DNA from 3 places in the Glaciimonas sp. CA11.2 genome. Region 2 is predicted to be linked to each of the others. Evidence: predicted binding sites of a transcription regulator. Region 2 holds the regulator's gene; each other region holds the start of a gene.
The links. Region 2 encodes HrcA, which represses chaperone genes, less so after heat shock. Its sites were predicted from a motif close to TTAGCACTCNNNNNNNNNGAGTGCTAA; they were not measured.
Positions count from the first base shown of each region.

Region 1: the regulator HrcA is predicted to act here: its motif matches at 5,622-5,648, upstream of RGU75_RS11200 (co-chaperone GroES).
Region 3: the regulator HrcA is predicted to act here: its motif matches at 3,905-3,931, upstream of rpoH (RNA polymerase sigma factor RpoH).

Region 1 is NZ_JAVIWL010000001.1:2,584,801-2,592,223, forward strand. It holds gene RGU75_RS11175 (4-hydroxyphenylacetate 3-hydroxylase family protein) at 1-22, shown strand, start outside; gene RGU75_RS11180 (MetQ/NlpA family ABC transporter substrate-binding protein) at 226-1,026, opposite strand; gene RGU75_RS11185 (methionine ABC transporter permease) at 1,216-1,869, opposite strand; gene RGU75_RS11190 (methionine ABC transporter ATP-binding protein) at 1,859-2,908, opposite strand; gene groL (chaperonin GroEL) at 3,456-5,108, opposite strand; gene RGU75_RS11200 (co-chaperone GroES) at 5,205-5,498, opposite strand; gene RGU75_RS11205 (DUF1345 domain-containing protein) at 5,886-6,536, shown strand; gene mgtA (magnesium-translocating P-type ATPase) at 6,741-7,423, opposite strand, start outside.
Region 2 is NZ_JAVIWL010000001.1:1,177,993-1,185,415, forward strand. It holds gene recN (DNA repair protein RecN) at 1-1,005, opposite strand, end outside; gene RGU75_RS05025 (NAD kinase) at 1,143-2,069, opposite strand; gene RGU75_RS05030 (HAD family hydrolase) at 2,134-2,871, shown strand; gene hrcA (heat-inducible transcriptional repressor HrcA) at 3,023-4,045, shown strand; gene fur (ferric iron uptake transcriptional regulator) at 4,173-4,592, opposite strand; gene RGU75_RS05045 (outer membrane protein assembly factor BamE) at 4,673-5,260, shown strand; gene dapB (4-hydroxy-tetrahydrodipicolinate reductase) at 5,283-6,089, shown strand; gene RGU75_RS05055 (MotA/TolQ/ExbB proton channel family protein) at 6,413-7,105, shown strand; gene RGU75_RS05060 (biopolymer transporter ExbD) at 7,160-7,423, shown strand, end outside.
Region 3 is NZ_JAVIWL010000001.1:2,420,087-2,427,509, forward strand. It holds gene RGU75_RS10380 (COX15/CtaA family protein) at 1-1,164, shown strand, start outside; gene cyoE (heme o synthase) at 1,172-2,056, shown strand; gene RGU75_RS10390 (SCO family protein) at 2,089-2,769, shown strand; gene rpoH (RNA polymerase sigma factor RpoH) at 2,935-3,834, opposite strand; gene RGU75_RS10400 (GTPase) at 4,249-4,677, opposite strand; gene RGU75_RS10405 (response regulator) at 4,684-5,400, opposite strand; gene RGU75_RS10410 (sensor histidine kinase) at 5,900-7,423, opposite strand, start outside.

The sequences.
Region 1 (7,423 bases), 1.4 Mb from region 2:
TAAACGATTGGAAAACGAGTGACTTTAGCGGCCTTCTGCGTGGACGGTTTGAGTGAACCGCACATGAAGGATGCGTATGCGCGCTACGCTAAATATTGAAGGGTAGGGTGTGTAGTTGAAATGCCGGTCCAGTATTGCCAACTAATGACAACTCAACCACCGGCGGTCACCCAGCGAAGATGGCGTGAATGCACGTCAACTTCGCTGGCGTTAAAAGCGACCTACTTACCAGGACGGAATGACCGAACTTTTGTATTGCTCTAAAACGTATTGTTTCACTTCAGGGCTATGGTAAGCCTTCAGCAACTTGGCGACCCAAGGCTTGTTTTTATCTTCTGTACGTACTGCGATGACGTTGGCATACGGGCCACGGGCGGCTTCGATTGCGATGCCGTCTTTGGTTGGGCTAAGGCCTGCTTTTTCTGCAAAATTGCCGTTAATAGCAGCTGCGTCAAGGTCATCTAACGAACGCGGCAATTGCGCTGCATCGATTTCGACAATCTTCAATTTCTTTGGATTTTCAGCAATATCCAGCGGTGTCGCTTGTAGTCCTGCGCCCGCTTTCAGTTTCAATAATCCTTGCGCTTGCAACAACAGCAATGCGCGGCCACCGTTGGTTGGGTCGTTCGGAATACCAATACGTGCACCGACCTTTAGGTCTTTTGGCGACTTGATTTTTTTCGAGTAAAGACCCATTGGGAACGTAATGGTGTAGCCGACGTTGCTCAATTTGTAACCACGATCCTTGATTTGCGCTTCCAGATACGGTAAATGTTGATAGCTGTTTGCATCAAGATCACCAGCCGCCAATGCAGCATTTGGCTGGATGTAATCGCTGAATTCAACAATTTGAATAGTCAGGCCATCTTTGGCAGCTATTTTTTTGACCACTTCCAGAATTTCTGCGTGCGGACCGCCGGTCGCACCGATCTTGATCGGCTTGTCCTGCGCCAGGACAGGAGTCGATACCAAGCTGGCGATGACGCTCAAGCCAGCAAAAAATTGGACTAATTGACGTCGGTTCATTTCTTTCTATCCTTTTGTAAATGGGCTTGTAGGTATCCGATTTTGTCAGAAACTTTACTTGCATTGGGTATTGATGATTGAATGCGGGTATTGCGTGAAGACAGAGATTTTACCAACGGCTATATCAACGGCTATAGCGATGGCCATTCAGCCTATCCAGACTGCATTATTTAAAAATGATCACCGATACTATTTGTGACTCAAGCGGCGTACAAGAACATCGCCTAAAGTTTGAACCAACTGCACAAACACAATCAAAATCAGTACGACGGCAAGCATGACTTCGGGCAAAAAGCGCTGGTAGCCATACCGAATTCCTAAATCGCCGAGACCGCCGCCGCCAATCGCGCCAGCCATCGCCGAATAGCCAACCAAGCTGACAAACGTAATCGTCAGCCCGGCAATAATACCGGCGAATGCTTCCGGGATCAGCACTTTATAGACGATTTGCCAGGTGGATGCGCCCATCGCCTGTGCCGCTTCAATCAAACCGCGATCCACTTCACGTAGCGCCGTTTCGACCAGTCGGGCGACGAAAGGGGCTGACGCCAGGGTCAGTGGCACAATTGCTGCCGCAGTGCCGATTGATGTGCCAACAAAAAAACGGGTAAAGGGAATGACTGCCACCAGCAAAATGATAAACGGCGTTGAACGGACCGCATTGACGATCAATCCGGCAATACGGTTAAATGCCAGATTCGGCAGCACACCATCGCGACCGGTCAGGTGCAACGCAATCCCTAATGGAATGCCTAGCACCGCGCCCAGAACGCCGGAAATGCCGACCATCATCAAGGTCTCGCCGAACGACGATAGGAATAGACTGAGCATTTCAGATGACATGGTTTAACTCCTCCACGGTAACGCCTTGCGCGCTTAAATAAGTCATGGCGGCAGCGATATTGTCGCCGCTACCATTGGCTAAAATTGCCAGAGAACCAAATGCCTGGCCTTGAATTTCATCAATCTGACCGTGCAATATGCTGAAGTCCAGATTGAATTTGCGCACGACTTCGGACAGCAACGGTTGATCCACGCTATCTCCGGTAAAGGCAAGCCGGAACAGATGGTCAGTGCCGTCAGCCGCATCGCTGCGCGCCAGGCGCGCACGCAAGCGTTGTAGCACGCCAGCGGGCAGATCTTGCGCGATCACGTCGCCGATCATGGCACGGGTCACAGGATGCTTAGGAGAGCGGAAAATATCGATGACTTCGCCATGCTCTATCACTTCACCAGCTTCCATAACGGCCATCCGGTCGCAGATCATCTTGATGACTTCCATCTGATGCGTGATCAGCACAATCGTCAGACCAAGCTCCTGATTGATTTTGCGTAATAATTCCAGAATCGAACGCGTCGTTTCAGGATCAAGTGCAGAAGTCGCCTCATCCGATAACAATACTTTCGGCGCATTTGCAAGCGCGCGCGCAATGCCAACGCGCTGTTTCTGACCGCCGCTAATCTGTGCCGGATAGCGATCTCTTAAATCTGTGAGGCCGACCAGTTCCAGTAATGGTGTCACTTTTTTGCTGATTTCGGCTTTTGACAAACCTGCAAGTTCCAGCGGTAGCGCGATGTTGTCATAGACCGAGCGGGACGATAGCAAATTAAAATGCTGAAATATCATCCCGATTTCACGCCGTGCTGCCCTTAGATCGGTGGCGTTTAACGCAGTTAAATCTCGGCCATCAACAATGATCTTGCCCGAAGTAGGTCGATTGAGAAGATTAAGCGTACGCACAAGCGTACTTTTACCAGCCCCGCTACGACCAATAATCCCAAAAATTTCGCCCTTGTTAATCGTCAGATCAACATTGCGCACTGCATCTACCGGCCCATTACTGCCTTCGAATCGCTGAGTTACTGCTTGTATTTTTATCATTTAGGAATAAAAAAAGGCAGCTGACTGCCCCAACTTCGACAATCCGCCGCCAATATAATTTTTATGTAAGTGCTTATTTTATAAGGATTTTGTATTCCGGCAAAGTATCTTTTAGGTATTCCCATATTACCCAACCGCATAAGTGTCGGACCTACGCAAAAACGCCCCAGCTGCTTTGTGCTTTTCTTGCCGCCAACGTGGCCCGGCACTCGCGTGCTGTCTGCGTCGGCACGCCTTGCTGGGACGGTTTTGCGTAGGTCCTGCGTACTCGGTTCAGTAACAGCCTCTCAGGGGCTTGGTGTTCTGTAGCTTTCATCGAGATTAAACCAGCAAACGCAAAAAAGCCCGCAAAAAGCGGGCTTCATATCCAAAGCAACCATCCACCCTCAACAAAATAAAGAAGATGATACAGCGACTCTGTGGGATCGCTGAGAACCGTAGCGAGCGCCGTAAGGTTGTAGCCGAGAAGCGCAGCCGTACGCAGGTACGGCGAGCATCGCAGACTACAAGATTACGGTGCGCAGTAGGTTATCAACGATCAATCTCACTACATCATGCCGTCCATGCCACCCATGCCACCCATACCACCCATACCACCAGGCATACCACCACCTGATTTGTCGTCTGGTAATTCAGCGATCATTGCGTCAGTTGTCAGGATCAGGCCAGCAACAGAAGCAGCGTTTTGCAATGCTGAACGTGTTACTTTTGCTGGATCAAGAACACCCAGCTCAACCAAGTCACCGTAAGTACCGTTAGCAGCGTTGTAACCGTAGTTACCTGTGCCAGCCAATACTGCATTGATGACAACCGATGGCTCGTCGCCTGCGTTAAATACGATTTGACGCAATGGCTCTTCAACTGCGCGCAGCACGATTTTGATACCAGCATCTTGATCGGCGTTGTCGCCTTTCAGGTCTTTAACGTTAGCACGTGCGCGCAAGAAAGCAACGCCGCCGCCAGGAACAACGCCTTCTTCGACTGCAGCGCGCGTAGCGTGCAATGCATCTTCAACGCGTGCTTTCTTTTCTTTCATTTCGACTTCAGTAGCTGCGCCGACTTTGATCAGTGCAACGCCGCCAGCCAACTTGGCAACACGTTCTTGCAACTTTTCACGGTCGTAGTCAGAGCTTGCTTCTTCGATTTGGGCGCGGATTTGCTTAACGCGTCCTTCGATCGAGATTGCTTCGCCAGCGCCATCGATAATGATAGTGTTTTCTTTGCTGATTTCGATACGTGCAGCTTGGCCTAGTTCTGCCAATGTTACTTTTTCTAATGTCAGGCCGACTTCTTCAGCAATCACTTGACCACCGGTCAGGATAGCGATGTCTTCCAGCATTGCTTTACGACGATCACCAAAGCCTGGTGCTTTAACAGCAGCAGTTTTCAGGATGCCGCGGATGTTATTGACGACCAAAGTTGCCAGTGCTTCGCCTTCGACGTCTTCTGCAATGATCAGCAGCGGACGGCCCGACTTAGCGACTTGCTCCAATACCGGAAGAAGATCACGGATGTTAGAGATTTTTTTGTCGAACAACAGAACGTAAGGCTGTTCCAGAGCAACAACTTGTTTTTCTTGGTTGTTGATGAAATATGGTGACAAATAGCCACGGTCGAATTGCATACCTTCGACGATGTCTAGTTCGTTTTCCAGTGATTTACCATCTTCAACAGTGATAACGCCTTCTTTACCGACTTTGTCCATTGCCTTAGCAATGATTTCACCGATATCGGTGTCGGAGTTAGCAGAGATCGAACCAACTTGTGCGATTTCTTTGCTAGTAGTCGTTGGCTTAGCCAATGCTTTGATTTCAGCAACGATGGCGACAACAGCTTTGTCGATACCGCGCTTCAGGTCAGTTGGGTTGAAACCGGCTGCAACATACTTGAAACCTTCGCGCACGATAGCTTGTGCTAACACGGTTGCAGTAGTAGTACCGTCACCAGCGTTATCTGAAGTCTTGGAAGCAACTTCTTTAACCAGTTGCGCGCCCATGTTTTCCAGCTTGTCTTTCAGTTCGATTTCTTTAGCAACTGAAACACCATCTTTAGTAACGGTAGGAGCACCGAAGCTACGCTCCAGAACCACGTTACGGCCTTTAGGGCCCAGAGTGACTTTAACTGCGTTGGCTAGAATATTGACGCCATTAACGATCTTGGCACGTGCATCATCACCAAAAATTACTTGCTTTGCTGCCATGTTGATTCTCCTGAATACGGTTGAATGTAGAGCGTAGAGATCGAAGCGGCCTTATTGCGAAAATTGCAATGGGCTTCGATCAATCTGAACTATGAATTACTTACCTTCGACGATAGCGAAGATGTCTTCTTCGCGCAAAATCAGTAGTTCCTGGCCATCGACCTTCACTACCTGACCTGCATATTTGCCGAAAAGAACGCGCTCACCGACTTTAACTGCCATCGGGCGAACTTTGCCGTCTTCCAGAATCTTGCCGTTACCAATAGCCAATACTTCACCTTGATCAGGCTTTTCGGCTGCTGCCTCTGGCAGAACAATACCTGATGCAGTTTTTGTTTCAACATCTAGACGCTTAACGACGAGGCGGTCATGCAAAGGACGAAGATCCATGTGTAACTCCTTCAAAATTCAACAAGTTATAATTTTTGCAGCAACATTGCAGCAACGACTGCACCGATTAGTTTGGCTTTTACAATGTGCCGCACAGAAAAAGTGACTAGGTCAGGGAGATTGTTAGCACTCTCACCTAACGAGTGCTAAGTATAGGGGTGGTTAGTTGATTTTTCAAGAGTGATGTTCTGTACTCTCTTTTTTATTTACCAAAGCCGCTACAATTAATCACAGGCGGCAATATTAATTTTTTGTCAATAAAAATACAAAGAGGTTTTGTTACAAGGGAATCTTGTCGTGAAAGCAGGGTTGCCGCTATGATGATCTGGCATGAACGTTTGGGCGTGGTCTCCAAATCTGCCACTTCTATTTTTAAGGTCTTAAAGAATGCGTATTCGTAATCTGGTTTTTCATACTCATCCACGTCTGGTGCTCGCTGTGATCTTTGGTGGCGTCATCTGGGCACTCTTGCCGAATGGGTCGACCATTACCCGTGGGCTCATCAGCTGGAACGCCGGTGTGTGGGGATATCTGATCGCCATCTGGTGGATGATGGTGAGAGCTGGATCGGCACAAGTTAAAAAGCGGGCCGCGATTGAGGACGAAAACGACAGCATGATCTTGATGCTGATTTGCATTGCGGCGATCGCGAGTATCGCAGCGGTCGTTTTTGGGTTGTCTCAGGCCAAGGACTTTTTGCCGGGGCCGAAGGAAGTCCGCTATCTATTTACTGGATTGACCGTTCTCGGATCGTGGTTTCTGGTTGGCACCATGTTCACCTTGCACTATGCGCGACTGTTTTATAGTTCTGGTATTGGACCGGCACCTTTACGGTTTCCTGAGGGCGAAGAAAACCCCGATTATTGGGATTTTCTCTATTTTTCGTTCACATTAGCGGTGGCAGTACAAACCTCGGATGTGAGCGTCATGACCCGCTCAATGCGTAAGACAGTATTAGTGCAATCGATATTGACGTTTTTATTTAACTCGGCGATTCTCGGTTTGTCGATCAATATTGCTGCGGGTTTGATCTCCTAAGATTCTCACGAGCGTGGTGCAAAGAGTGTCCGAAAACACCGCATGTCGGGGACGCTTGGCCCACCATATCTCTCTACGGTGCCGGCATAAAAAAAGCGGCCAGCAAATGCTGTCCGCCTTCTAGACGCTATTTCTATCGGCTTATTCTCAAGCCATTTTTAAGCCATTTTTAAGCCATCCTAAGCCATTCCTAAGCCCACTTTTTTACTGCCAGCCATACCGTTTGGCATACCAACCCTTCATCATCTGCGTCAGCACCGCATACGCACCCAATATCAGCAATAGCCATGGGAAGTAGCTCAGCGGCAGCGCTTGCAGTTTGAAGTAATGCGCCAAAGGCGACATCGGCAGCAAGATTCCAATCGCCATGATGATGACGGTCATGCTGATGAGCGCCCACGAAGCACGGCTTTGGAAGAACGGTATCTTGCGGGTCCGTATCATGTGTACGATCAACGTTTGCGACAGCAAGCCTTCAATAAACCAGCCCGACTGGAACAGGGTTTGGTGCTCGTTGGTATTGGCGCCAAATACGTACCATAGCAAGGCGAAAGTGGCGATGTCAAAAATCGAACTGATCGGACCAAAAAAGATCATGAAGCGACCGATTTCTTTCGGGTCCCAACGCTGTGGTTTTTCTAAGAATTCCTTATCCACATTGTCGAACGGAATCGTAATTTGTGAGATATCGTAAAGCAGATTTTGCACTAGCAAATGCAGCGGCAACATGGGCAAAAAGGGCAAAAATGCACTCGCTACCAGTACAGAAAAGACATTGCCGAAGTTGGAGCTGGCCGTCATCTTGATGTACTTCAGCATGTTCGCAAACGTCTTACGACCTTCCAGAACACCCTCTTCCAGCACCATCAAACTCTTTTCCAGCAGAA
Region 2 (7,423 bases):
GAGCTCCTGCGGTATAGCATCAGGTTCGAGCCTGAACTTACGTGAAGCGGAGTGAATTGCCTCTAACCTGCGATCCACTTCGTTCAGGCGTGCAGGATCCAGCTCAACCCGGCTCAGATAATCATTGAGGGCGTACACCGCCTCTTGCAACTGAATCCGCGCTGATTCCAGGGCTTCCAATACCGGCTTCATATCCGCATCCAGATCGACTAATTTTCCAATCTTGATGTTGAGTCCTGATAACTGCGACAGCATGGGAATATCAGACTCTGAAATTATATTCAGCGCCTCTTGCGCGCCTTCGATCAAGCTGGCGGCATGCGACAAGCGACTATGCTCGTTGGTGATGTCATCCCACTCGCCCGGCTTGACCGCTAGTTTTTCCAACTCACTCACTTGCCATTCGAGGCGCTCGCGCTCCAGCAAAACGTTCTTGGCGTTTGTCTCAAATTCCTGACGTTGACGCGCCAATCCACGCCATTTTTTATACGCAGCCGCAACGATTTGCAAATCGTCCTGCAATCCTGCTTGTCCATCTAACAGTAGACGTTGTGAATCCGCTTTCAAGAGCGACTGATGCGCGTGTTGCCCATGAATATCGACCAGCATTTCGCCGAGTTCGCGCAATTGCCCTGCGGTCGCGGCAATGCCGTTAATGTAGGCCTTGGAACGTCCTGCGTTATCTATCACCCTGCGCAGCAGTACACCACCTTCTTCGCTCTCAAATTCGTTCGTGGTCAACCATGCTCTGACTGCTTCACTGGTGTCAATCGGGCTGCCTTCGCTGCGGTTTGATACCGAAAATTCGGCGCTGATGTCTGCTTTGGCCGCACCCTCGCGTACGACGCTGGCGTCACCCCGCCCACCTAACGCCAAAGCAAGCGCGTCGATCAGGATGGATTTCCCCGCACCGGTTTCACCGGTGAAGACAGTAAAGCCAGAGGCCAGGTCAAGCTCAATGGCATCAACGATAACAAAATCGCGAATGGAAAGGGTGCGCAGCATGGAATCGAATCAGGTTGTAGAACAAAATCGGTTTCAGGAAAGCGGACTAAGGTATCGGCGGTCAGCGCTGGTGACAATACCGTCGAAGCAGCAGTGTACTGCAATTGATCGCGCAGGACACCGCACCCATTCCGCAATTAACGCAAATGACCGTCTGCCGAAGGATACTCATTCCAGTGTAACTTCTGGCGCAGGGTTTCATAGTAACTCCAGCCAGCAGGATGTAAAAAAGTGATCGCGTGCTCAGAACGCTGGATGACGATGCGGTCCCCAAGTTGCAGACTGGTCAGCGACTGCATATCAAAATTAACATTGATCTCCCGACCATTGACAATTTCAATGACGATTTCGCTACTGTCCGGCACGACAATCGGACGATTGGACAACGCATGCGGTGCAATCGGCACCAACACAATGCCATTCAACGATGGATGCAGCAAAGGCCCGCCAGCAGAAAGCGCATATGCCGTAGAACCGGTGGGAGTCGAAACGATCAGGCCATCGGAACGTTGGTTATACATAAAACGACCATCCACATCGACCCGCAACTCTGCCATGCCGGAAGTACCGCCGCGCGAGACAACAATGTCATTAAACGCTAGCGCACTAAAAATAACGACATCGTCACGCTTGACCACGCCTTGTAATAAGGTCCGCCGTTCCGACTCGACATTTCCATCCAGCATTTCCCCCAATACCGGAAGCATGCGTTCAAGAGAAATATCGGTCATAAAACCAAGTCGCCCTTGATTAATACCGATGAGCGGAACATTGTAAGGTGCCAGTTGACGCGCAATACCCAACATCGTGCCATCGCCGCCGACAATGATCGCGGCATCGGCTTGCTGGCCGATTTGCTCGGGCGTCATCGCCTCGAATCCGGTTAAGGCAATATTTTGCGCGGTCTCGGCCTCAAACACGACTTTATGTCCGCGCACCTGAAGAAAGTCGGCCACCTCGGTCAATGAGTCGTCAATACCGGCGGCAAAATACTTGCCAACGATCGCAATAGTTTTAGGCAAACTAGGTAAATTCTGTTGATGAGATAATTTTATAGGCCACATGCCGCCGATTAGACCATAATTTGGGTCTGCATTAAAGCTTCTCTAGAGGATACTCCACGATTCCATGAATAATATCGCTAGTCACCGTCAACACTCGCCCAGCGCTGCACCCATTAAAGCCGTCTTGTTCGACCTGGACGATACACTTTGGCCAATCGTACCGGTATTGATCCGCGCAGAGCAATTATTGTATGACTGGCTTTGCCTCAACGCACCGGCCGTCTCGGAGGCATTTACGATCGCCAGTCTGCGGCAACGGCGTCAAGCGTTGAGTGCCACTAATGCCCTATTCAAAATTAATTTATCGGCTTTACGACACGCTGGACTGACTGAAGCATTTAATACTGTTGGCGAAGATATTAGCAAGATTGATGCCGCCATGGCGCTGTTTGCTGAGGCGCGTCATGCGGTGACGCCCTTTGACGACGTTCAACCGGTGCTATCTCGCTTAGGACAACACGTATTACTGGGTTCAGTGTCGAACGGATTTGCGGATCTGGAGAAAATCGGCCTGTCACAGCATTTCGCTATATCCATCGCCGCGCATAGCTTCGGCTGCGCTAAACCTGATCCCGCGATCTTCCATGCGGCGTGCCAAGCCCTTAATGTCAGACCCGAAGAAGCGGTCTATGTGGGTGACGATCCGCTTTTAGACGTGGTGGGCGCGCGTGAAGCTGGCTTGCGAAGCGTTTGGATTAATCGGTTTGACCGCGTATTGCCCGTTGGAATCGTAGCAGATGCTCAATGCGTCACGTTACATGAGCTTGAAACATGGCTGGAAGATCAATCCGCCAGCACGTAAAATCCCTCATAAAATCTCTTTTGATAGAGAAAATCCACGCCGACGAATAGGCGCGATTCGGCTTAACAGTGTATAAATACAATTATTAAGGGCCAGACACCTGTCAGACCTGGCTCATGGCAAATCACGCCAGCACTTACCAATAATCGCCATGCATCTTGATACTCGCGCTCAAACTCTTCTCAAAGCCCTCGTGGAACGCTACATCGCGGATGGGCAACCGGTAGGCTCGCGCGCACTCTCAAAAATTTCCGGGCTGGAATTATCTCCCGCGACCATACGCAATATCATGGCCGATCTGGAAGAAATGGGTTTTGTTGCGAGTCCGCATACCTCAGCGGGACGGGTACCAACGCCCCGCGGCTATCGTGTCTTTGTCGACACACTATTGACGGTCCAGCCGATTGACGAGGGCGTGCTCGAATCGAGAATGCAGGCAAGACTGCAAACTAACTCGCCGCAAAAGATCATCGCCAACGCTGCGCAAGTGTTGTCATCGCTCTCACAATTTGCAGGCGTGGTACTAACCCCAAGGCGTGAATCGGTGTTTCAGCAGATTGAATTTTTACGACTTTCTGAAAAACGTATTCTGCTCGTCATCGTCGGCCCTAGCGGCGATGTGCAAAATCGGCTCTTGTTAACAGATGTCGACTACACCCCTTCACAGCTCGTACAAGCGGCCAATTTTATCAATCAAAACTACGGAGGCCATAGTATTGATGACGTTCGCTTACGCCTGCAAACCGAAGTCCGCCAGTTGCGGGATGATATGAATCGACTCATGTTGGCCGCAGTTGAGGCCGGTAGCGAGGCGATGACCGACGATGCTGACGAAGTTGTCATTTCAGGTGAGCGCAATCTACTCAGCGTGACTGACCTGTCATCGAGCATGAGTTCCTTACGTAAGCTGTTTGATATGTTTGAACAAAAAACCAATTTGATGCGACTGCTGGACATATCAGGCAAGGCCACCGGCGTTCAAATATTCATTGGCGGCGAATCACAACTGGTTCCAATGGAAGAGATGAGCGTCGTCACCGCACCTTATGAGGTGAACGGAAAAATCGTGGGCACGCTGGGTGTGATCGGTCCGACGCGCATGGCATATCAACGCGTGATACCGATTGTCGACATTACAGCAAAGCTGCTTTCCAATGCATTAAGCCAGAACTAGTCTGGCTTAATAACTATTTCGGATCACTAAGTCTCGCTCAGTAAGAAAAACAGCAAGCATCGTTTAATGCCTTACGATCCGAAGCTTTGGAACGCACAGCATTAATGCTACTCGGCGCATGACCCAATTACTTTTTTACGCAATTCCGGCAGTGACCGTACAGCGCCAAGGCGTGATCCGCAATCTCAAAGCCACGCTCTGTGGCGACGGCTTTCTGGCGAACCTCAATTTCTTCGTCGTAAAACTCTTCGACCAGACCGCAGGTCAGACACACCAGATGATCATGATGCGATCCTTCGTTTAGCTCAAAAACGGCCTTGCCGGTTTCAAAATGATTACGCTGCAACAAGCCAGCTTGCTCAAATTGGGTTAATACACGATACACAGTTGCCAAACCGACATCAAGATTCTCGGTAAGCAAAATTTTATAAACGTCTTCAGCGCTTAAATGTCGGACTTCACTATTTTGAAATATTTCCAAAATTTTGAGTCGGGGCAAAGTAGCTTTAAGGCCACTAGCTTTTAGTTCGGATGGATTGTTAGGCATGTTTACGTCGCAAATGGATGATCTGCTTTATCATATAGCGTTTTAGCACAATTGCTCAATCAATTAAGATACTTATGCGAATGTTGCTCTCCCGTACTGCCCGCACCTCCGCCTTGACAATAGCTGCTGTTTCCATGGCTTTGCTGGCTGGCTGCGCATCAAAAAATCCTCTCATTGACGGACCGACTTCGGCATCCGGTGCCAATGCTGCTAACGCTAGTTCGGGAATACCGACTGGCGATACAGCAGGCGATGGCGTCCGAACCATAAAGAACCCCCGTTTTTTCGGAATCCTTTCACCTTATCGCTACAATATCCAGCAGGGTAATTTTGTTTCGAAAGAGATGATCTCGCAAGTTAAGGAAGGCATGACCACAGAGCAAGTATCTTTTGCACTGGGATCGCCGTTACTGACAGACATGTTTCACGCGAATCGTTGGGATTATGTTTTCCGTTTGCAAAAAGGCAATGGCGAAATCACTTCCAGCCGCGTCAGCGTTTTCTTCAAGGATAACCTTGTGGTCCGCGTAGAGGGTGGTGATCTGCCGACTGAAGCAGATTATCTTGCACGTATTTCGGGCGGCAATAAAGAAGCTAAAAAAGCCACCCAAGATAGTGGCATCGCAAAGGATGCGCCCGCACCTCCGCCGACAGCACCAACAAAATAACCAGTCAAAGTCTTAAATAACGATGAATCAAATGAAAATTGCTGTTGCTGGCGCGTCCGGTCGCATGGGACACATGCTGATCGAGGCCATCCAGAATGCAGAAGATGCCACATTAACCGGCGCGTTGGATGTGCAGACCGCGCCCGGATTAGGATCCGACGCCGCCGCTTTTCTGGGCAAGCCGTCCGGCGTGAATATCGAGTTCGATCTTGCTACGGGCTTGGCTAACGCTACCTTTTTAATTGACTTTACGCGTCCAGAAGGCACGCTTGCACATCTCGCCTATTGCGCCGAGCATGGCATCAAAATGATCATCGGCACGACAGGTTTTGATGAGGCTGGCAAGGCGGCGATCGCAGAAGCAGCAAAAAAGACAGCCATCCTGTTCGCTCCCAACATGAGTGTCGGCGTCAATGTCACCATGAAATTGCTTGAAATGGCAGCGAAGAGTTTTTCGCACGGCTATGACATTGAAATCATTGAAGCCCATCACCGCCACAAAGTCGATGCGCCGTCTGGCACAGCGCTGAAAATGGGCGAAGTGATTGCTGATGCACTTGGTCGCAAACTCGACGAAGTCGCCGTCTATTCGCGCGAGGGTGTAACCGGTGCACGCGATCCATCTACCATCGGCTTCGCTTCCATACGGGGCGGCGATATCGTTGGCGATCATACCGTGCTGTTTGCCAGCGATGGAGAGCGCGTTGAAATCACACATAAATCGTCCAGCCGTGTGACTTATGCCCATGGCAGTTTGCGCGCTGCGCGCTTTCTTAACGACAAAGCAACGGGTTTATATGATATGCAGGACGTTCTTGGGCTTCGCTGAGTAATTAGCAGAGTAATAAGCTGATTGTTACCATGATTTTTACGCAAATTCAGGGCCGGGCGATGTCAAAATACAAACAATGACTCGCCTATGGCATGGGAAGTGCGCAGCAGATAACACTAATTTGTTCATTAACCATGTTCGGCCTGCTTGTACTCGATTTTTACCCATACTTTGAGCGCTCCTCCTAGCTTCTCATGGCGAGTTTGATGTTGATGACTCAACCGACCTGGAGTTGCGCTCAAAATGTAATAAATTGTTGCCAACTAATGATCTTCACCTAAAGATCGTTATGCTGCCCCACCACCATCCGGATCAACAACATGAATGATAATCTCGGGTTCGCCCACTATTGGTCGCAAGGCGATGCTGTCTCTCACGGCGTAGCCTATTTGCTATTGCTGATGTCCGTGATTAGCTGGTACTACATTTTGTCCAAAGCCTTGAGTTCCTGGCGTATCCGGCGCAGCGCTTCATCGCTTGAAGGATTCTGGCAAGCACCGACACTAAATGATGCGATTGCCGTCATCAAACCGGTCGATACCGAAAATGTTTACGCACCTTTAGCCATACAAGCGGCCGACGCTGCAGGCATTCGGTCACCGATGACCAGCAAACCCGCCGCCTCGCTCAACGCCGGCACCGATCTTGGCGAACTGGTCACACGCACATTGCGACGAGAAATCAATCGCGTTTCGTCACGGCTGGAAAGCGGATTAACATTACTGGCATCAGTCGGTTCAACCGCCCCTTTCGTCGGTTTGTTTGGTACGGTCTGGGGTATTTATCATGCTTTGATGGCAGTCTCTGCATCGGGAACTGTGCAGATCGACAAAGTCGCAGGACCAGTTGGCGAAGCACTCATCATGACCGCACTTGGTTTGGTAGTTGCGATTCCCGCAGTACTAGCCTACAACGCGTTCACACGTGTTAATCGCGTTACACTGGCAGAGTTGGATGCGTTCGCGCATGATTTACATGCTTATTTGACGACTGGCAGTCGCGTTGGAAAATAATTTAGCCTCCTAATAGCCTTATACACTCATCACTAACTTCAGTCCGGAACCAGTATGTCATTCGGTGGATTTAACGACAATCAGCACTCAGCGCCAATGGCCGATATCAATATCACGCCCATGGTCGACGTCATGTTGGTGTTATTGGTGATTTTTATCATCACAGCACCACTATTCACGCATGCGGTCAAAGTCAACTTACCGACCGCCCAATCCGCTCCCGCTCCAGAAAAGCCAGAGACGGTATCGCTGTCAATTGACCGCGCGGGCAAAATGTTCTGGAATGACAAGCCCATCGCAGAACCAGAACTGACAACG
Region 3 (7,423 bases), 1.2 Mb from region 2:
GTCACCCTGTTTTTGACATTTGACCTCATCATGTTCGGGGCATTTACGCGTCTGACGGATTCAGGCCTTGGTTGCCCCGATTGGCCCGGTTGTTATGGCCACTCCAATCCATTGTTGGCGCATGCGCATATCAGTGCAGCGCAAGAGGCAATGCCAACTGGTCCGGTGACGCTGATTAAGGCGTGGATTGAGATGACGCATCGGTACTTCGCGATGGGTGTGGGTGTCTTGATCATTGGATTAATGGCAGTGGCATGGATGCGTTGGCTGAAGCCAGTCGCAATCACAGCGTCCAGTGCATCCGATACGACGCTTAAACCTGCGCAAGGTGTAGCACCTAAAATCGTCCTTAAGATAGCATCCAATTCGGGCTCTGATACTGCTCAAGGCCGTGTTAAGTTACCTTCGGCGCAACGCGACCCCAAGTTTTCCCCTTGGTTTCCGACATTGTTATTTTTTGCAGTATGTTTGCAAGGCGCGTTCGGTGCCTGGACTGTGACGATGAAGTTGCAGCCGATTATTGTCACGACACATTTGTTGCTGGGCTTAACCTTATTAGCATTGCTAACGTGGCTGGCCGCACGACAAAATGATCACCGACCGGTTTCAGCGGCGGGACGTCAACTAGCCGTTCCGGCGTTGATTGGGATGCTGTTGTTGATTATGCAGATCGCGTTGGGTGGCTGGGTAAGTACTAACTACGCGGCATTGGCGTGTAATGATTTTCCACTTTGCCATGGGATGGTGATCCCGGACATGGACTTCGAGCATGGATTTACACTCTGGCGGCATTTAGGTAAAACCGCTGATGGTGAGTACTTGCCATTTCAGGCGTTGACCGCAATTCATTGGACGCATCGAATGTTTGCTTTCGTCGTGATCGCCTTTGTTGGTTGGCTTGCTTGCAAAGCGCGACGAGTCGACGGACTGCGCAAGACGGGTAATTGGCTGCTGATTATTATTGGAGTGCAACTACTGACAGGGCTGGCGACAATCTACTTTAATTGGCCGCTCGCCATTGCTGTTGCGCACAACGGTGGTGCGGCACTGATTCTGGTATTGCTGGTCATGTTAAACTATAAGACGAGACTTCCCGCCGCAAAGCAGTTCGTACCGGTGGTACAAGATAACCCAGCACAAGCTGACCGCATTACTTCAAATTAGTGACCGCATGACGACCATAACCGCACCTCGAAATCGCGTGGCCCAATATTGGGCATTGACCAAGCCCCGCGTGACCCAATTGGCAGTTTTTTGTGCCGTTATTGGTATGTTTCTAGCAACTCCTACACTTCCGGATTGGCAGCGTGTGGTGGCTGCGACGATTGGTATCTGGCTTTTTGCAGGGGCTGCTTTTGCTGTGAACTGTCTGGTTGAGCGCGAAATTGACTCACGCATGGCGCGTACTGCGCGGCGACCAATGGCGATGGGTGAGATCACTGTTCCCCAGACGTTAATCTTTTCTGGTGTCATCGGTGGAATTGGTAGCTGGGTTTTGTATACTTTTGTTAACGGTTTAACAATGTGGCTGACTTTAGCGACGTTTATCGGTTATGCCGTGATTTATACGATCATCCTCAAACCTGCGACACCCCAAAATATCGTTATCGGCGGCTTATCCGGCGCAATGCCGCCTGCCTTGGGTTGGGCAGCCATTGCAAATGACGTGCCGATGCAAGCCTGGATTCTGGTTTTGATTATCTTCGTCTGGACACCGCCGCATTTTTGGGCGTTGGCGATGTATCGCCGTGACGATTATGCTAAATCCGGATTGCCGATGTTGCCAATTACGCATGGATTGAAATTTACACAGTTTCATATCTGGCTTTACACCATCGCATTGGTTGCCACCACGATGCTGCCGTTTGCCGTCGGTATGAGCGGGTTGATTTATCTGGTGAGTGCAGCCATTCTGGGTGCTATTTTTCTATGGTACGCGTGGCAGATTTACAAACATTACACGGACTTGATTGCGCGCAAAACTTTTGCGTTTTCGATCATTTATTTGTCGCTGCTGTTTGCTGCTCTATTGGTTGACCATTACCTGAAATTTTGAGATGCACGGTGCGTCCGTTATTGAAAGTCTGAATGAAACGTTTCTTCTCAGTTTTAAGACCAATTGCCGCTTCTTGCATTGTTATTGCTATGGGCTTATCTGTGGCAGCATGCGGTGATAAGCCAGCAACCACTGGTAGTGCTGGCAGTGCTGGTATTTCTGGCGGCGGTAGTCAGGAAATGACATTGTCTCCACAAAACAGCAAATTCATTAACACGGATGTAACCGGCCTTGGTTATGCGCGCGATTTCGCTCTGACTGACCATAACGGAAAGCCACGCACGCTAGCTGACTTTAAGGGCAAAGTGGTCGTTGTTTTTTTTGGTTATACCCAATGTCCTGACGTCTGTCCTACGACGATGGCCGAGTTGTCGAGCGTGATGAAGGAGTTAGGGCCGCTGGCTGATAAAGTGCAAGTGTTGTTCGTGACGGTTGATCCTGAGCGCGATACGCAGGCGCTGCTAGCCCAATATGTTCCCGCTTTCGATCCACGCTTTCTCGGGCTGTATGGTGATTTGGCGGCGACTGAAAAAGTCGCTAAGGAATTCCGCGTTTTTTACCAAAAAGTACCAGGCAAGACGTCGGGTAGTTACACGATGGACCATACGGCGGGTAGTTACGTCTTTGACCCGGAAGGTCACATCCGCTTGTTTGTACGCAATGGCCAGGGACCAGATCCGATTGCGCATGATTTAAAAATGCTGCTGTCTTAATATTATTATTCTATAAATGTTAAGGGTGTAGGAATAAATATCCGAACTGGTATTTTGGTGATGCGTTTTAAATCATTGCTATAAACAAAAAGCGCCAGTCGGCGCTTTTTGTTTTTTTAGTGATTTAGTTAATTCAATTCAACTCAATCTTATTAATAAAATAAATTAAGAATAAGCCACTAAAGAACTTTTCATTTTCTTGAGTGCCACTGCTTCAATTTGACGAATGCGCTCGGCGGAAACACCGAATTCTTTTGCCAGTTCATGCAAGGTGGCACCAGAACCATCGTCATTCGCTAACCAGCGCGACTCCACAATGCGGCGTGAACGGTCATCCAATTTGCCTAAAGCAGACTCGAGACCCTCTGATTGCATACGGTCGTATTGTTGGGCTTCCAGCACTTTGGTCGGCTCTTGCATATCGGATGACAAATAGGCGATAGGTGCAAATTTATCATCGTCGTCATCGGTTGGCGCTTCCAAAGCGATGTCACGACCGGTTAGTCGGGTTTCCATCTCAATGACTTCTTCGCGTTTTACGTTAAGCGTTTTTGCCAAGTCGTCAACTTGCGTCGGTGTCATCGCGTCGAGACCGATTTTATGGCTACGCAGATTGAAAAAGAGCTTTCGTTGTGCTTTGGTTGTGGCAACCTTAACCAGCCGCCAGTTTTTCAAGATGTATTCATGCATCTCGGCCTTGATCCAGTGCATCGCGTAGGACACCAGACGCACACCTTGATCAGGATCAAAACGCTTGACGGCTTTCATCAATCCGATGTTGCCTTCCTGGATCAGATCGGCGTGCGGTAAGCCATATCCCAAATATCCACGTGCAATAGAAACAACTAAACGAAGATGAGACAGTACGAGCTTTTGCGCGGCAGCCAGATCGTTATTTTCACGTAATTTTTGAGCCAGCGAAATTTCTTCGTCGTGAGTCAACATAGGCAGGCGGTTAACAGCCGAAATATAGGCGTCGATATTGCCTAAAGTGCCCGAAAATCCAAGCGCTAAGGCGCCCGATTCGGCTGGGATTAACGCAGTCTGTACCGATGGATTTTTCATTGTTTCTCCTAGCTATCAGATGGAATTTTCTGCCAACAGGGTGTAAACCATACTGATTTGATCAGGTATTCTAGCACTCCCACTTGTAGAGTGCTAATCGATTTTATTAAATGGTGAGGATAGTTACTCACTATCAATAAAAGTTAATGATTTATACTTTTGAGCATGTTGGAGTGGCTTCATAGGGGGGAAGTTCGTCGCAACGATACTAAATAGTGTGACAGTGTGTAACGTGATTTTTTACGTAATAGATTGCGGATTAGATTCAAAACGGTACCAATAATCTTGGCGACGATGCCCCCGGTTTGGTGAAAGGCCTGGATAAGACCGCAAAGTGAGGGTGGTTGAGGATTAAGTCGACCGGGTAATGTCTGGAGAGTTTTCGATCGTGAGGGCTATTGGACGGATTGATATTTAAGTGGCGATATCGTCAGTCAGGGTGAGCCATTCGTCGTACGGGGAAGTGGAGAGCAAAGCGCGAATTTTATCGATGTGCGTGGCGTCCGCGATACTGATATAAAGCCGAGCAGGACGATCACGGAGCAAGCGATTCAGCGTTACCCGTAATGTAAGCAGGCCAATGCAACAAAGACAGCCAGGGGCGACACGTTTGATGTGAAGCGTGAAATGCGTTGGCTCCGGCGGTGATTTACCGTCTGGCAGGCCTTCGAGGATGACACCGATGATTCCTGGCATTTGCTGTAATGATGTTGCCTCGGTTTTGATCGACAACCAGACGGCACTTTCTCGTCTGGTTGCGGACGGGCCGGTTACCAGTGTAAGAAACGGTGGCAAAATCGATGACAGGATCGGTGGCACAAGGCATTGCGACGGAAGAGACAAATCGCTTTATCCGCCTTTTTTCGTTAATTTTCCCGGATCGACTCCCAATTGCTTGAGCTTTCGATACAAATGCGTGCGTTCAAGTCCAGTTTTTTCAGCCACGCGCGTCATGCTGCCACTTTCCCTAATTAAATGATACTCAAAGTAGGCGCGCTCGAATGCATCCCTTGCTTCACGCAATGGTAGACCAAACGAGGATGAAAACAGATTGTCTGACGTCAACATTGCCACGGGAAGTGGCGAGAGATGTGGCGTTTCCGCAGTCGACGCAGCACCAAAATTGTTGCCACTCACCAGATCAGGCATTTCATTGGAAATAACCGGTTGCGCAAACATGGTCGGCGCACGGGATGATTTAGGCCCTTGGGATAAGCCTTGTTGCACCGCTTTGAGCAGTTTCTGTAATGCAATTGGCTTTTCAAGAAAGTTTAAAGCGCCGATGCGCGTTGCTTCCACTGCAGTATCGATAGTGGCGTGACCCGACATCATGATGACTGGCATTGTCAGTAGCCCATCACGCTGCCATTCCTTAAGCAGGGTTACACCATCGGTGTCAGGCATCCAGATATCTAGCAGCACCAGATCAGGCACGCCATTTTGCCGAAATTCACGTGCTTGCTGCGCGTTTTCTGCGGTCGCGACAACATGCCCCTCATCTCCTAAAATTTCGGAGAGTAATTCTCGAATTCCCATTTCGTCATCAACGACCAGGATATTAGCCATGCGTTAGCTTTCCCATTTTCTGTTGCATTCAATCATAATTTTTAAGCCGGACATTCCGGTCAAATTTATGCGATTGCAGCACTATTTCTGTGCTTGTGTTTAATTGTTAAAAATTTGATTACACGCTTAAATTCTGACAAGGATCTTACTACGCAACCTTTAGGCTTGGTACGTGCGCCGCCCGACTTTTCTCATTTATCCCAGTTCAATTTGATTTCGGTATTCCTTCGTCGCAGTCTCCATACAGTCAGCAGCAACAGGATTGCACGTACGAAATGCTTTTTCTGGGCAGACTGGATGAAACCGACTCTTTAGAAACCGAAGTATCTGCTAAGCATGCCCACGCTTTTCAGTATCGCGCGGCGCTTGGGATCGTCCAGTATATTTTCACTGCGGCCGACGTTGCAGCATATCGCAGCTTCTATATCCAAGCATACATCCTATAACGCCGATGTCCTACTTTATAGAAAATCTGCCAAATAATAGGAAAGAGCGGACATCAAATAATTTTTTTGTCATCACCAGTGAATGTACTAGGTGCTAACTTTAACAGCAAAATTAATATTTTTGCGCCCTTTGTGTCACTGCGATTGCGTAAGTCGATCCGTCCACCATGTTCATCAACGATTTTTTTGACCATGGGCAAACCCAAACCGGTGCCGCGTGGCTTCGATGTGATGTAGGGTTCAAAGGCGCGTGCCAGAATTTTAGATGAGAAACCTGGGCCATTATCTGTGATGGAAAAACGCACAGCGGTACTCGGTTGACCGTCCGAACCCTGATAACTGATCCGTTCGGTTACTACGTCAATCCGTGGTGCCGCGACCTCTGCGGTGGGATCTGTCACGGCATCTTGCGCATTTTGTAGGAGATTGTGGATCACCTGGCGCAATTGCGTAGCATCACCCATGATATGCGGCAGGTTTGGTGTCAATGAAGCATGGATCATATCGCGCTCATCACCGGCGACATAAAGGTGCAAAATTTCGGCCACCAGAACGTTTAAATCGAGTGCGCTTAATACTGCCGGCGGTGTTTTTGCGTAATCGCGGAAGTCATCCACCATTCGTTTCATGGCAGCAACCTGATTCACAATTGTCGAGGTACTTTTCTTCAGAATTGCGGCATCCTGCGTCATCAGTTTATCCTCCAGCTTCATTTGGAGTCGTTCCGCAGATAGCTGAATCGGGGTCAACGGATTTTTAATTTCATGCGCCAGACGACGCGCAACCTCGCCCCACGCAATCGATCGTTGCGCTGAAATAACGTCTGAGATGTCATCAAACACCACAACGTATCCATCCCGATTTTCTACAGGAAGGCGCGAACCACGTGCCAGCAACGATATATCGTCACTGTCGATATTATCGATTCTGCGGGGGATTTCAATTTGTTGCTGCCAATGCAGTCGGCTCTCGCCGATTTTTCCTGCTGCAAACTGTGCATTTTGTTCTGAAAATGCCTTTGTAATAATTTCCGCGAAATGAGCTAAACCGTCAATGATATTCAGCGGCTGGCCAATATGTGGGCTCAGATCGTATTGCAAAATACGATGCACCGATTGATTACTGGTGACCAAATGAAAGTCCTCATCAAGCACCATGACGCCTGCTGACATGTTCGCCAATACCGACTCCAGATAGGCTTTGGCATTTTCCAGTTCGTTACGATTTTTTTCGACAGATGCCCGTGCATCCGATAATTGTCGGGTCATCATATTGAACGATTGGGTCAACGTACCGAGTTCATCGGAGGTGGCAATGATGGGGCGCGGTGATAGATTTCCCTCCGCCACAGCTTTGGTACCCTCGGCCAATAACAAGAGTGGTTTGGCAAGATCGCTGGCAATCAGGAATGCGCTAATGATGGCGCCAAAAATGGCGAGTAGCAGTGTCAGAGTGAGCGTTACGAGGTAAATTTTACGTAACCCGGAGCGAGCCAGAGAGCGCTCCTGATATTCACTTGACGCGGCCCGTAACGCCTCCGCATTGGTCGCTAAATAAGAAGGTACGGGCTGCGAGAT